2 regions of the Caballeronia sp. GAWG1-1 genome follow, and region 1 is predicted to be linked to the other one. Evidence: predicted binding sites of a transcription regulator. Region 1 holds the regulator's gene; the other holds the start of a gene.
The links. Region 1 encodes LexA, which represses DNA repair genes until DNA is damaged. Its sites were predicted from a motif close to ACTGTATNNNNATACAGT; they were not measured.
Positions count from the first base shown of each region.

Region 1 (6,033 bases):
CTTGCGGCCTTCCTCGATCACGCAAAGCCGGTCGCACAGGCGTTCGGCCTCTTCCATGAAGTGCGTCGTGAGCAGAATGGTTTTACCGCGCGAAAGCAACGAGCGCAGGCGTTCCCAGATCAGATGGCGCGCTTGCGGATCGAGACCGGTGGTGGGTTCGTCCATCACGAGCACGTCGGGATCGTTGACGAGGGCGCGCGCCAGCGTCAACCGCCGCCGCATGCCGCCCGACAGTTCGCCGACGCGCGCTTGGGCCTTGCTTTCGAGGCGCGCGAATTCGAGCAACGAAGGCACGATGGCTTCCATGCGCGCACCTGTCAAGCCGAAATAGCGGCCGAAGACGAGCAGGTTTTCGCGCACGGTGAAGTCGGGATCGAGGTTGTCGAATTGCGGCACGACGCCCACGCGTTGCCGCGCGAAGCGTGCGCGCGCTGGCACGGGTTCGCCGACGAGACGGATCGTGCCGCTGTCGGGCGATGTAATGCCGAGCAGCATCTTGAGCGTCGTCGTCTTGCCCGCGCCGTTCGGGCCGAGCAGGCCGAAACACTCGCCGGGCTGAACGTCGAACGACAAGCCATCGACGACACTTCGCTCGCCGTAATGTTTTCTGACTTCGCTGAATTCGATCGCTGGCGCCGCGTTCGAGTTCGCGCCAGTTCGGTGATTTATGTCGGTCATGCGGCGGTCCTGCGAGGAGAAAACTCAGCCGGCTAGTGTAATCCAATGCACCAGCGCGGCGCTTTGCATGCAAGCGCATGCATCGTTCCTGTGATCGAAGCGTGCATCGCGTCTTCCTGTTGTTTTGGCAAATGGCGCCGCAAGCTTGTCCGGCAAGGCTCGCACGCCTCTGGCACGGTGTGCGCTAGCGCTTGTTGCCGTGTAAGCGTTTTCCATCGTTGCCACGCATGAGGCGACCTACCATGATGAAGATGCGCCGCACTCGATTTGCCGACACCATCGGCTACGCGGCAGGGAGATCATGATGTCAGGCTATCGAAAAATCCTGTTGTGCTACGACGGCTCCAGAGAGGGCCGCAAGGCGTTGCGTCAGGGCGCGAATCTCGCGCTTGCCTTGAACGCGGAGACGCACGTGCTGGCGGTGGTGGATATGCGTTCGAGCATTGCGCAAAGCGCCGGTCTTCTGACCGACATGGCATGCGGACGGTTCGAGGATGCCGCACGCGACATCCTGCAAGAAGGCGTGGAGTGGCTGCGCGAACGCGGCTTGCAGGCGCAGGGCCATTTTGCATTCGGGCATCCGATCGATGAAATCGCCACGCTGGCGGAAAGTCTCAAGGTCGATCTGGTCGTGGTCGGCCATCGATGCCGCAGCGGTCTCGCGCGCTGGTGGATGGGCGCGGGCAACACACCGCTGCTCGATCGCGTGTCATGCAGCATATTGGTTGCGGTTTGTCAGGCAGGTGAGTCGGCCGAAGCGGAAGATGAGGCGGCTTATGCGGCGAAGCCGGACCGGGCCGAAGTAAGTGTTTGAGGATAGGTTTGCGCGATGAGGCTGGCCTGCGTCGGGCCAGTGCTGTTTTGCGCTATCAGCGCCAGTTGCCGTAGCCTTGAATGACGGCAGCGCACGCTTAACGCCGCAAGAAATCCATGAAGCGCTTACCGGCACTTTAATGGTTGTCCAACAACGAACTCACCCGTTCAAATCAACCGCGACCAGCTTCCACGTTATCAACCCGTACCGATGAAAGATCGCTGAGTACCGCGCATCGCCCGCACCGTGCTGGTAGGTCACCACGAACGTATCGAAGCTGCGATATCCGGCCGTGGTCTGCGGTGGTTGACGCGGCGGTTCTTGAGTCGCAACCATGCCCGATGCCGCTTCCGACGGCGGTGAACTCGCCGCCGCCTGACCGTCTCGAACCGGTGGCACGACGGCGGGTGGATGCTCGCCTGGATCTCCCCGCGGCGGAATGCCATTCAAAATCGCGGCGACGCCTTCGGGCGTAGCGTAGGAATCCACCAGCGGCCCTACGAGCGCCGCGCCGATCATTGCACCGATGATCGCGAGCGGATTGCCGCTCTTCTGGATATCGACGCGCCGCGTCAGCAGTGCGCCGACTTGCTCTTTGAGACTTTCACGCAGTGCGGGGAAGTCGACGTATTCGTTGACGGTCTGTGCATCGCGCGCATCGGCCGCGTGCTTGACGCGCTTCAGTGCGATATAGGGCGACGCATAGACAAGGCTTAACCCTGCAACGATGAAGAGAATGACGAGCGTGACGACGAGATAACGCGTAGTGCGGGACATGCGAAGGAACGACCCCCGGCGTGACATGGGTGACATGAAAGAACGATTGACCATGTTCACGCCGGATATATCCCGAGCTTCATTCCTTGCAGCCGATAGATTGCGGACTGCCTGCATTGCACATAACTCAGATTCACTCGACAAACGCTCGACCGCCCTCAGGCCAGAATGCCGCTGCTAACGCCGGCGCGTTCCTCGTCGATACACCGGTCGATCATGCGCGACACCTCGCCGATATTGCCGACCATGATTACCCGCGACTCACTGCGATACACCCGCACCGGCGCGCGCTGTTCCGATTCCGCATGCACCGCGCTATTGAGCGACACACGGGCGAAGGCGGGTTGACGCGACGGCAACGCGGGCATCTCGTCGAAGAGATCGGGCGCCGCTTCAGGTCGCGCCACGGCGCATGAGATCAGCGAGCGCAAATGACGCAGACGGCCAAACTGACGAAAGGGCAGCAAACGGGCGAAACGTTCCATGATGACTCTCCAGACGGCGGACGACAGACGATAGGACGCACCGCGGCACGCCGCGAGCGGTGGCCGTCATGCTTGTAATTTTCGAAACGTGCCGCGTCGCGCGAGGGCGAGGAGGCGAAGCGGGCGGCGATGTTGACGCGCCGCGCGCTTGAGTCGTGCGTTAGAACTCGCCGGAGCGGATGAGCCCGACCGCGATTCCTTCCAGCGCGAAGTCGCCGCTGCCGGAGCGCACGAAGATGTTTTCGTAGTCGGGATTCTCCGCGACCAATTCCACGCCATCTGGCCGGCGCTTCCAGCGTTTCACCGTGACGTCGTCGCCAATACGCGCGACCACGATCTGCCCGTCTTTCGCTTCATTGCGCTTCTGTACGGCAAGCAGGTCGCCGTCGAGAATGCCCGCGTCGCGCATGGACAAGCCGCGCACCTTCAGCAGATAGTCGGGCTTGCCCGAAAAGAACGCAGGGTCGCACGCGTAGTGTTGCGAAATATGCTCCTGCGCAAGGATGGGACTGCCTGCCGCAACGCGCCCGACCAGCGGAAGCGACAACTGCATGATGCTCTGATGCGGCAAGGTGAACTGATGCGGAAGGTCGTCCGAACGGTCGATGCGTGCGGAGCCTCCCAGCAGGCGGATGCCACGCGACGAACCCGCCGCGAGTTCGATCACGCCCTTGCGCGCCAGTGCCCGCAGATGTTCCTCGGCGGAGTTCGCGGAGCTGAAGCCAAGCTCGGCAGCAATTTCGGCACGCGTGGGCGGAAAGCCCGTGCGGTCGATGGCTCGCTGGATGAGCTCGAACACTTGCTGCTGTCGCGCGGTAAGTTTTGAGGGTTTGGTCACTTGCTGGAGCCTCGGCGCACTGTATGGATGGACAGATGACTGTATTTTTATACAGTATTTAGCGCTTTTCAAGCTTTACTTGAAGTTCGTCGCTAGATCCTTTGCTGACAAGGCTGCAGCGCGCTCGAACCGTCTCTACTTGCCTCTCAAACCACGAAATAACCCGCTTTAGCACTTTTGCATCTAAAAAAGTGAGAAACAATTATTTCTAATCATATAAGCTCGCCTTTAGACTGATTCCGTCAATTCGATAAGACGGAGAACGGGGAATGCATAGCATCAGGGCTGGATTGAAGGGCGGCGCGAAACAACTCTTTGCCGCGCTGGCGATCACGGCGGCGAGTTTCGGAATCTCGGCCACCGCGCACGCGGACACGTCGTTTCTGAACGTCTCGTACGATCCGACGCGCGAGTTGTATCAGGACTTCAACCAGGCCTTTGCGAAGAAGTGGAAGGCGGACACCGGCGAAACGGTCACTTTCAAGCAATCTCACGGCGGTTCTGGTGGCCAAGCGCGCGCGGTTCTAGACGGGCTTCAGGCAGACGTCGTGACGCTTGCGCTTGCTTACGACATCGACGCACTCGCCTCCAAGGGCATCGTCGGCACGGACTGGCAGAAGCGTCTGCCGGACAATGCATCGCCGTACACGTCGACCATTGTGTTTCTGGTGCGCAAGGGCAACCCGAAGGGCATCAAGGACTGGGACGATCTCACCAAGCCGGGCGTGTCGATCGTCACGCCGAACCCGAAGACCTCGGGCGGCGCGCGCTGGAACTATTTGGCGGCGTGGGCGTATGCGCAACACAAGCCCGGCGGCAACGAAGAGACCGCGAAGGAGTTCGTGACCAAGCTCTACAAGAACGCAGGCGTGCTCGATTCCGGCGCACGCGGCGCGACCACCAGCTTCGTGCAGCGCGGTCAGGGCGACGTGCTGATCGCATGGGAAAACGAGGCGTTCCTGTCGCTCAAGGAATTCGGTCCGGAGAAGTTCCAGATCGTGGTTCCTTCGGTGAGCATTCTGGCCGAGCCGCCGGTGGCGGTGGTGGACAAGGTCGTCGACAAGCACGGCACGCGCAAGCTGGCCGAAGCGTATCTGAAGTATCTGTACAGCGACGAAGGCCAGCAGATCGCGGCGCGCAATTTCTATCGTCCGCGTTCGGACAAGGTGCCCGCCGAGCTGACCAAGCAGTTCCCCAAGCTCAAGCTCTACACCATCGACGACACCTTCGGTGGCTGGACCAAAGCGCAAAAGACGCACTTCGCGGACGGCGGCGTGTTCGATTCGATCTATCAGCCGCAGTAAGCAGGCAAGAGACCGGGCGCCGCGAGGCGCTCGAGTCGCAATGAAAGCGGCCGCAAAGACGGCCGCGCATGACGAGACAAAAAAACAGTGCGCTTGTCCCCCGGGCGCCGAAGGCAGGACGATCAAGGATGAAGCAAAGATGACAACGTTCACTTTCCGAAAGCCGAGTGCGTTACCCGGCTTCGGGCTGACGATCGGCATCACGGTGGCTTACCTGAGCCTCGTGGTGCTGATTCCGCTTGCGGCGACCTTCGCCAAGACCGCGACGCTCGACTGGGCGCAGTTCGTTCGCGCCGTCACCGGGCCGCGTGTGCTGGCGTCGTATCGGCTCACTTTCACGGCGGCGCTCGGCGGGGCGGTCATCAACGCGATCTTCGGCTTCCTGGTCGCATGGGTGCTCGTGCGCTACACGTTCCCGTTCAAGCGTGTCGTCGATGCCATCGTCGATCTGCCGTTTGCGCTGCCGACCTCCGTTGCCGGCATTTCGCTTGCCGCCGTGTACGCGAGCAACGGCTGGATCGGGCAGTATCTCGCGCCGCTCGGCATCAAGGTGGCGTTCACGCCGCTCGGCGTGCTCGTGGCGCTGACGTTCATCGGCTTGCCGTTCGTCGTGCGCACGGTGCAGCCGGTGCTCGAAGACTTCGAGCGCGAGCAGGAAGAAGCCGCCGCATGTCTCGGCGCCACGCGCTGGCTGACGTTTCGCCGCGTCGTGTTGCCGGCGCTCTTTCCCGCGCTTCTGACCGGTTTCGCGCTTGCGTTCGCGCGCGCGCTCGGCGAATACGGTTCGGTCATCTTCATCGCGGGCAATGTACCGATGAAATCGGAGATCACGTCGCTGCTCATCATCACCAAGCTCGAACAGTACGACTATGCCGGCGCGACGGCCATCGCCGTCGTGATGCTGTGCGTGTCCTTTCTCATGCTGCTTCTCATCAACACGCTGCAATGGTTCCTGCAACGCCGCACGAGCAAGACGGGCGCGGCGCCCGTGGTGGCCGCGGGGCCATCGCTGCATGCCGGAACTCCGGGCGGAGGTCACGCATGAGCACGCCAAACAGCAAGGCGCTTCCCGTGAACACCGCCGCGCGCGGCGAGACCAACCGGCTCAATCCCGTCACCGAACCGCGCGCCGTGCGC
Region 1 covers NZ_JALQDB010000011.1:137,865-143,897, forward strand. The annotation lists gene nodI (nodulation factor ABC transporter ATP-binding protein NodI) at 1-678, opposite strand, end outside; gene NCT03_RS07105 (universal stress protein) at 983-1,492, shown strand; gene NCT03_RS07110 (DUF2939 domain-containing protein) at 1,652-2,269, opposite strand; gene NCT03_RS07115 (hypothetical protein) at 2,428-2,754, opposite strand; gene lexA (transcriptional repressor LexA) at 2,915-3,592, opposite strand; gene NCT03_RS07125 (sulfate ABC transporter substrate-binding protein) at 3,862-4,896, shown strand; gene cysT (sulfate ABC transporter permease subunit CysT) at 5,036-5,941, shown strand; gene cysW (sulfate ABC transporter permease subunit CysW) at 5,938-6,033, shown strand, end outside.

Region 2 (6,033 bases), on a different contig from region 1:
TGCGCGCGAGATTCGATTTGAAACACGCCGACTGTGTCGGCCTGCGAGATCATCTCGTATGTGGCCGGATCCTCGGGCGGGATGTCCTGCATTTCGAACCGCTCACCACGCTGCTCGGAGACAATGTCGAGCGTGCGACGGATCGCCGACAACATGCCAAGCGCCAGCACATCGATCTTGAGCAGCCCGAGTGCCTCGAGATAGTCCTTATCCCATTGAATTGCGCTGCGATCGGCCATCGCGGCGTTCTCGACAGGCACAAGGCGCGTGAGTTTGCCGCGGCTGATGACAAAACCTCCCGAGTGCTGAGAAAGGTGCCGTGGAAAGTTCAGGATCTGTGCCGCGAGCGTCGCCCACATCCGGATCAGCGGATTTTCTGGATCAAGGCCGGATTCCTCGAAGCGACGCAAAAGATCCTGCGAATGATCGAACCACTGGTGGCTCTTAGCGACCTTGTCGACGATTTGCGGGTCAACGCCCAGCGCCTTGCCGGTCTCGCGCAGTGCGCCACGCGGTCGGTAGGTTGAAACGGCCGCCGCGATTGCCGCCCGATCTCGCCCATACTTCCGATAGATGTATTGGATGACTTCTTCCCGTCGCTGATGCTCGAAGTCGACATCGATATCCGGTGGCTCGCCGCGTTCCTTACTAATGAATCGCTCGAAGAGCATGTTGCCGCGAGACGGATCGACTTCCGTCACGCCAAGGCAATAGCATACGGCGCTGTTGGCCGCCGAGCCACGCCCCTGACACAGGATGTGCTGAATACGCGCAAATCGCACGATGTCGTAGACCGTGAGAAAGTACGCCTCGTAGCGCATCTCGCGAACGAGCTGCAGTTCATGTTCGATTTGTTGCTGAACCTCATGCGGAATGCCGGCCGGAAAGCGCTTGTGCGCGCCAATGTAGGTTTCCTGTCGCAGATACGCCTCATGCGTGAATCCTTCCGGCACCAGTTCATCCGGATACTCGTAGCGCAACTCATCCAGCGAGAATGTGCAACGCTCAAGGATGTTGAGCGTTTGGGCGAGCGCGTGAGCCGGATACAGATTCGACAGACGTAGCCGTGAACGCAGGTGCTGCTCCGCGTTCGGTGCGAGATCGTAGCCGCATTCGGCCACGGGCTTGCCGATACGGATTGCGGTCATCGTGTCTTGCAAGGGCTTGCGCGAGCGCACATGCATCACGACATTACCTAACGCGACAACTGGGACGCGATGTCGGTCGGCGACGTACTCGACGCTGCCACGATGGATGTCATCCATCGCACGCTGGTGCAAGATCAACCCGACCCACGCGCGGGCCGGAAAGGTATTGTTGAGCCACTCGACTTGTGCCGAGAGCGCTTCTTCCTTCGCCGGAAAATCCGGCACGAGGATAGCCAGGCAGTCTGGCATGCCACGCAAATGAGCGTGTTCTTTTTCAGGTTTGGAGAGATCGTGCGGCGTGAGCAGATAATTTCCCTTTGCCGCCCGCATGCGGCCGAGCGTGATCAGCTCGGACAGGTTGCCGTAGCCGTTGCGATTCTGCGCGAGGAGAATGAGGCCGAACGCGGGGCTTTTGTCGGCATGCACGAGCCGAAAATACGAGCCGATGACGAGAGGCAGCTTGTCTTCCTTTGCCTGCACATGCGCGCGCACCACGCCGGCGAGCGAACACTCGTCGGTAATCGCAAGGCCTGCGTATCCCAGTTGCGACGCGCGCAACACCAACTCTTCGCCGTGCGATGCGCCGTGCAGAAACGAAAAGTTCGTGAACGCGAATAGCTCCGCGTAGTCGGGTAGGGTCGACGAAAACAGATTCACGGCGTCAACACCGGCTATCCGAACAGTCCGTGAAGAAACCAGCGGACTTCCTCAGTCTTCATGCTCGGTCGCTCGCGGTAGATCCAGTAACAGCTCTTGTCGGTGGCTTCCGCGACGTAGTAGTCGCGCGTCACGAGTTCGCCGTCGTGCCAGCCCGCTTCAATGCGCTCGCCAGCGGAAACGAGTTTGAGCGGCGAGCCGTAGAACGGTCGGTGGTTTTTGATCATGAGCCGCACCGGCTCGTTGAGTAGCCAGGTGGGGCGCGGAAGTTCGGCCGGGGGCGGACACACTTGGACGGTGTGCTGGACCGGTATCCACTGATTGGCGTGTTCAGGCCGGTGGTCTGAGGTGGGCGCAGGCCGCAAGACATTCTCAGGCCCCAAGCGCGCCACCAGCAATTCGAGCAGCCGGTTGTGATCTTCCGTCGAACCGCCCGGGTGGGGAAACAGCGAATCGCTCGGCGGCTCGGCCGGCTGGACTCGGGATGCCGTCAGCCGCACGGCGATGACGGCCGCTTCGAGCTCGATCCGTCCAAGTCGCTCTCTAAGCAGGCGGACCAGGTGTTCCTCGTGCCAGGTGGGTTCGGCAAGCGCAATGTCGATCTGCGTGGGCTCAATGGCCTGGCGACCGCGCTCGTGTTCCAGCGTGATCGTGGCCTGCGTGAGCGCGAGTTGCTGTGCGCTCAGCCAGCCGCACAGTTGGACGATCAGACGTCGCGCGGAAAAGAGAACGGCCTCGGCATGCTCGACCCGATCGGGCAGTTCGGTGCGCGCGCTGAAAGCGGGTGGCAACTCAAGCCACTCGTAGAGTTCAGGCGACAGGCCATAGGCGCGGTCAAGCGACTCCAATAAGTCCACGCCACACCTCTTTTTAAGCCCTGCACGCGGCAGGCGTCGAATATCGTCGAGCACTCGGCAACCGAGACCATTGAACCAGTCGCTGAACGACCGAATCTCCGGCACCACCACGAAAGGCAGCACGCCAAGGTGGCGTTCGAGCGAACTCATCTTGAGTACGCGTCTGCGCCCGCGCTTGGCGAGCAGCCACGCGCCCTGGCCGGTCGGCGCCACGCTCATGCGGGCGGTGACGCCGATCGTCCTGACCGTCTCGTTGATCTGCCGGCACACCTGTCGAATGCCGCCGAAAAGCCGAAGACTGGCGGTGACATCGACAATGAGGGTTTCTTCCTCGCGCATGGCGACCTGCGGCGAGAAGCGAAGCAAGGCAAAGGCGACTTCACGCTGTACATCGTGTTCACGCGTCGGGTCGCGGTCAACCATCAGCGCATCGGCCGCGAGTGTCGTGACACCTCCTCGTTTCATCCCCACTCTCACCCCCGCGTCTTGTGCTGCCTGGTCCAGCACAATGACCTTGTCGCGTTCCAGCACCACACATCCGGGTTCAGTCGGAGGCGACCACCTCGGACGGAATACCTCCAGCGAGAGCCGGGGTAGGAAGATGGCGACGAATACGGCCATGGGGGCTGAGCAGGATCGGAGACGGTTGAAGGTGGATGGAGAGTGACTCGGTTCGGGTGGGTCCTCGTCGCTTGATGATGTCGACAAAGATGCCGCCGTCGGCGGGCCGCACCCCCAGTCGTAACGTCGCGGGTGACGAATCCTGGGCGGCGGCGAGCGGTCGAACCAGAATCAGGAGCGTTTCGGTTGCTTGTGCCGCCAGATGCAATCGCCGCAACGCCTCAGATCGAATGTGCTGCTGCCAGAAGAGCAGGGCGCCACAACTTCGTGCGTTCAGTACGCGCTCGGCGCACCAGAGCGCATCCGCAGTCTTTGGCGCGCGCAGCATCGTGAGCTTGTTCAGCGGCACACCCAAGTAGGCAAAGGCGAGGCTGTTCGGCACATGCGGGGCTTGCAGCAGCGCGACCGGTCGTTGGCTCGCGGCAATCAGCGCGGGATTAAGCAAGCGCATTTCACCGATTCCCGGCTGCTGGATGAGCAACTCGACTAAGGAGCCAATGGGCCAGCCCCCGCCGGGTAATTCCGCCGACAGGGCCGCGTAGCCGGTGTCGATCGTCTTGCCGTAGGCCCGCGCGAGTTGCGACCCACGCCAGATCGCAGGATGGATCGCTTCAATGTGCTTGGGCAGAGCGGTCATGGCAAAGGAAGTTCAAAAACACTGTATGAATGTACAGTGGTATCTTAGCGCAGAAAATGAAGCAGTGAATTGCGCCTTTTAGCTGGAACCGAAAAAAGCTGATCAATAAGCTTAGCCCAGACACTCCATCTCGGAGATCGCCGAAGCGTGACCAGGCTACGTCGCGCATTCGACGCCGTGACCATGGACGAAGCGTTTCGCGCGTAAAAAGCGGCCAGCCGACGTTTTTGCGCAGGAGAGAGGGTGTGTGGTTCGAACGAAACCTCTTGATGATTTCAATCGCTGGGAAGTCGACGGCAGCGTGCGCGATCGCCATTACTGCCGAGGGGCGACGGCTCATGCATTGGCACGGGATCGCGCTGCAGCCTACTACGGTAGCCCGCCGTTGAAAGCCCGCAGCGCGTCCGCATCTACAACCGAAGTCGGCCGATCGGTACCATGGTGAAATACGGAGGAAAAGCAGGATCAACATGATGAAACCTGATATCGACGAACTGACTGGCGCACGTGCAGATTTGCTCTGCTTTCTGGTGGCGACCGTAGCCGCGTCTTACGCTTTGACGCGTGAATGGCGCGTCGATCACGTGGTGGAGAGCTGCCGCATCTGGCTTAAGCGCAATCTCGTCACGATGGACTGGCTCGCGCGCATCCGCATAGGCCAACTGGCCCTTCAGATCGCGCGGCGCGATCTGAAGGGGGCGGGCATTGCCGTGCGCCAGTCGGACGTGCAGACACTGTTCACAGATGACATGGGCCTGAATCACGCAAGCACGGTGGTGCAGAAGATGATGCGGCTGTGCCGTGACGCCACCGGCACGGCGAGCTAGCGACCCCTTTTCACGATCGGACTTAAGGTCAATACCCAGGGAGACAACAGTGTGCTACTCGGCCCAAATTCAGGCGGACTACCGGAAATACGTCAAGATGTTCGACGCGCAGATGGACATTCGTGAATTTGCGCGCTTGTTCTGGGAGCGCGCCGAAGGCAGCAAGGCCAAGATTCCGAAGGCGATGGAGGACGCATTTCGCGAATCACAAAGCGACGACGAACGCCAGATCAAAGAATTCATCGATCGGTTCAATGTCGAGCAGACCTCAAAGATCGAGCAGGAGCTTTTCAGGCAGCGCACGCGTCTTGCAGATGCTGAACGCATGCTGCAAACGAAAATCACTAAAGCCGCTACCAAAAGCAAGCGGATCGCGACTGACAAGATCGAAGCCTCGTTGCGACGCCTGGAGGACCTGAACCGAACCGAGTTTAGGCCGCGCGACGCACGGATTTTCCCGGGCACGTTCGCACCGGTCCTAGTGATCGAGAACGGCGAGTACGTCATCAAGCCGATGCGCTACCAGTGCCGAATCGCAGGCAAACCGGCCAACTACGACGTGAAGTACCCCGGCACTTACAATGCACGGCGCGACAATCTCGAAGGATTCTGGAAGCCGTGCTTCGGTCACACGCATGGACTCATGCTGGTTGATGTTTTCTACGAGAACGTCAGCAAGGCAAAGATGGAAGGGACGCTGCTGGAGACTCATCAACGGGACGAAAATGTGGTCCTCGAGTTTCGCCCGAACAACGGGCAGCTGATGTATGTCGCTTGCCTGTGGTCGAAATGGAGCGCACCGGGGGAGCCGGACCTGCTCTCCTTCGCGGCCATCACAGACGAACCGCCGCCGGAAGTGCAGGCCGCTGGCCACGACCGCTGTATCGTCCCAATCAAGCCCGACAACGTCGAGGCATGGTTGAATCCAGACGCCTCCAATTTGGCCGCGCTCTATGCGATCCTCGACGATCGCGACCGGCCCTATTACGAACACCGGCTCGCTGCTTAGGCGGGCGTGCGCTGCGCAGCTCCAAGCCGACGCCGCTAATACGCAGCGATTTATTCGACAAGACGCTGATCGTCCCGGTCCTGACTAGCATGTAGCGATAGACATCCTGGGAGGACGCGTGGACAAACTAGAGAAACACCGAAGAACGCGATCGAAGCGCTTGCTGGCTTTGCAGTTTGCAGTCGCGAGCATCGCTCACACTGAAGGCGTGATTTGCGAATTGCACGCGGGCGATGCTTGCACAGCGGACCTGAAGTGCTCCAGGTCGCCGCTCTAG
Region 2 covers NZ_JALQDB010000046.1:9,737-15,769, forward strand. The annotation lists gene NCT03_RS30690 (error-prone DNA polymerase) at 1-1,805, opposite strand, end outside; gene NCT03_RS30695 (Y-family DNA polymerase) at 1,820-3,283, opposite strand; gene imuA (translesion DNA synthesis-associated protein ImuA) at 3,207-3,920, opposite strand; gene NCT03_RS30705 (hypothetical protein) at 4,391-4,747, shown strand; gene NCT03_RS30710 (SOS response-associated peptidase family protein) at 4,797-5,756, shown strand.
Region 2: the regulator LexA is predicted to act here: its motif matches at 3,941-3,958, upstream of imuA (translesion DNA synthesis-associated protein ImuA).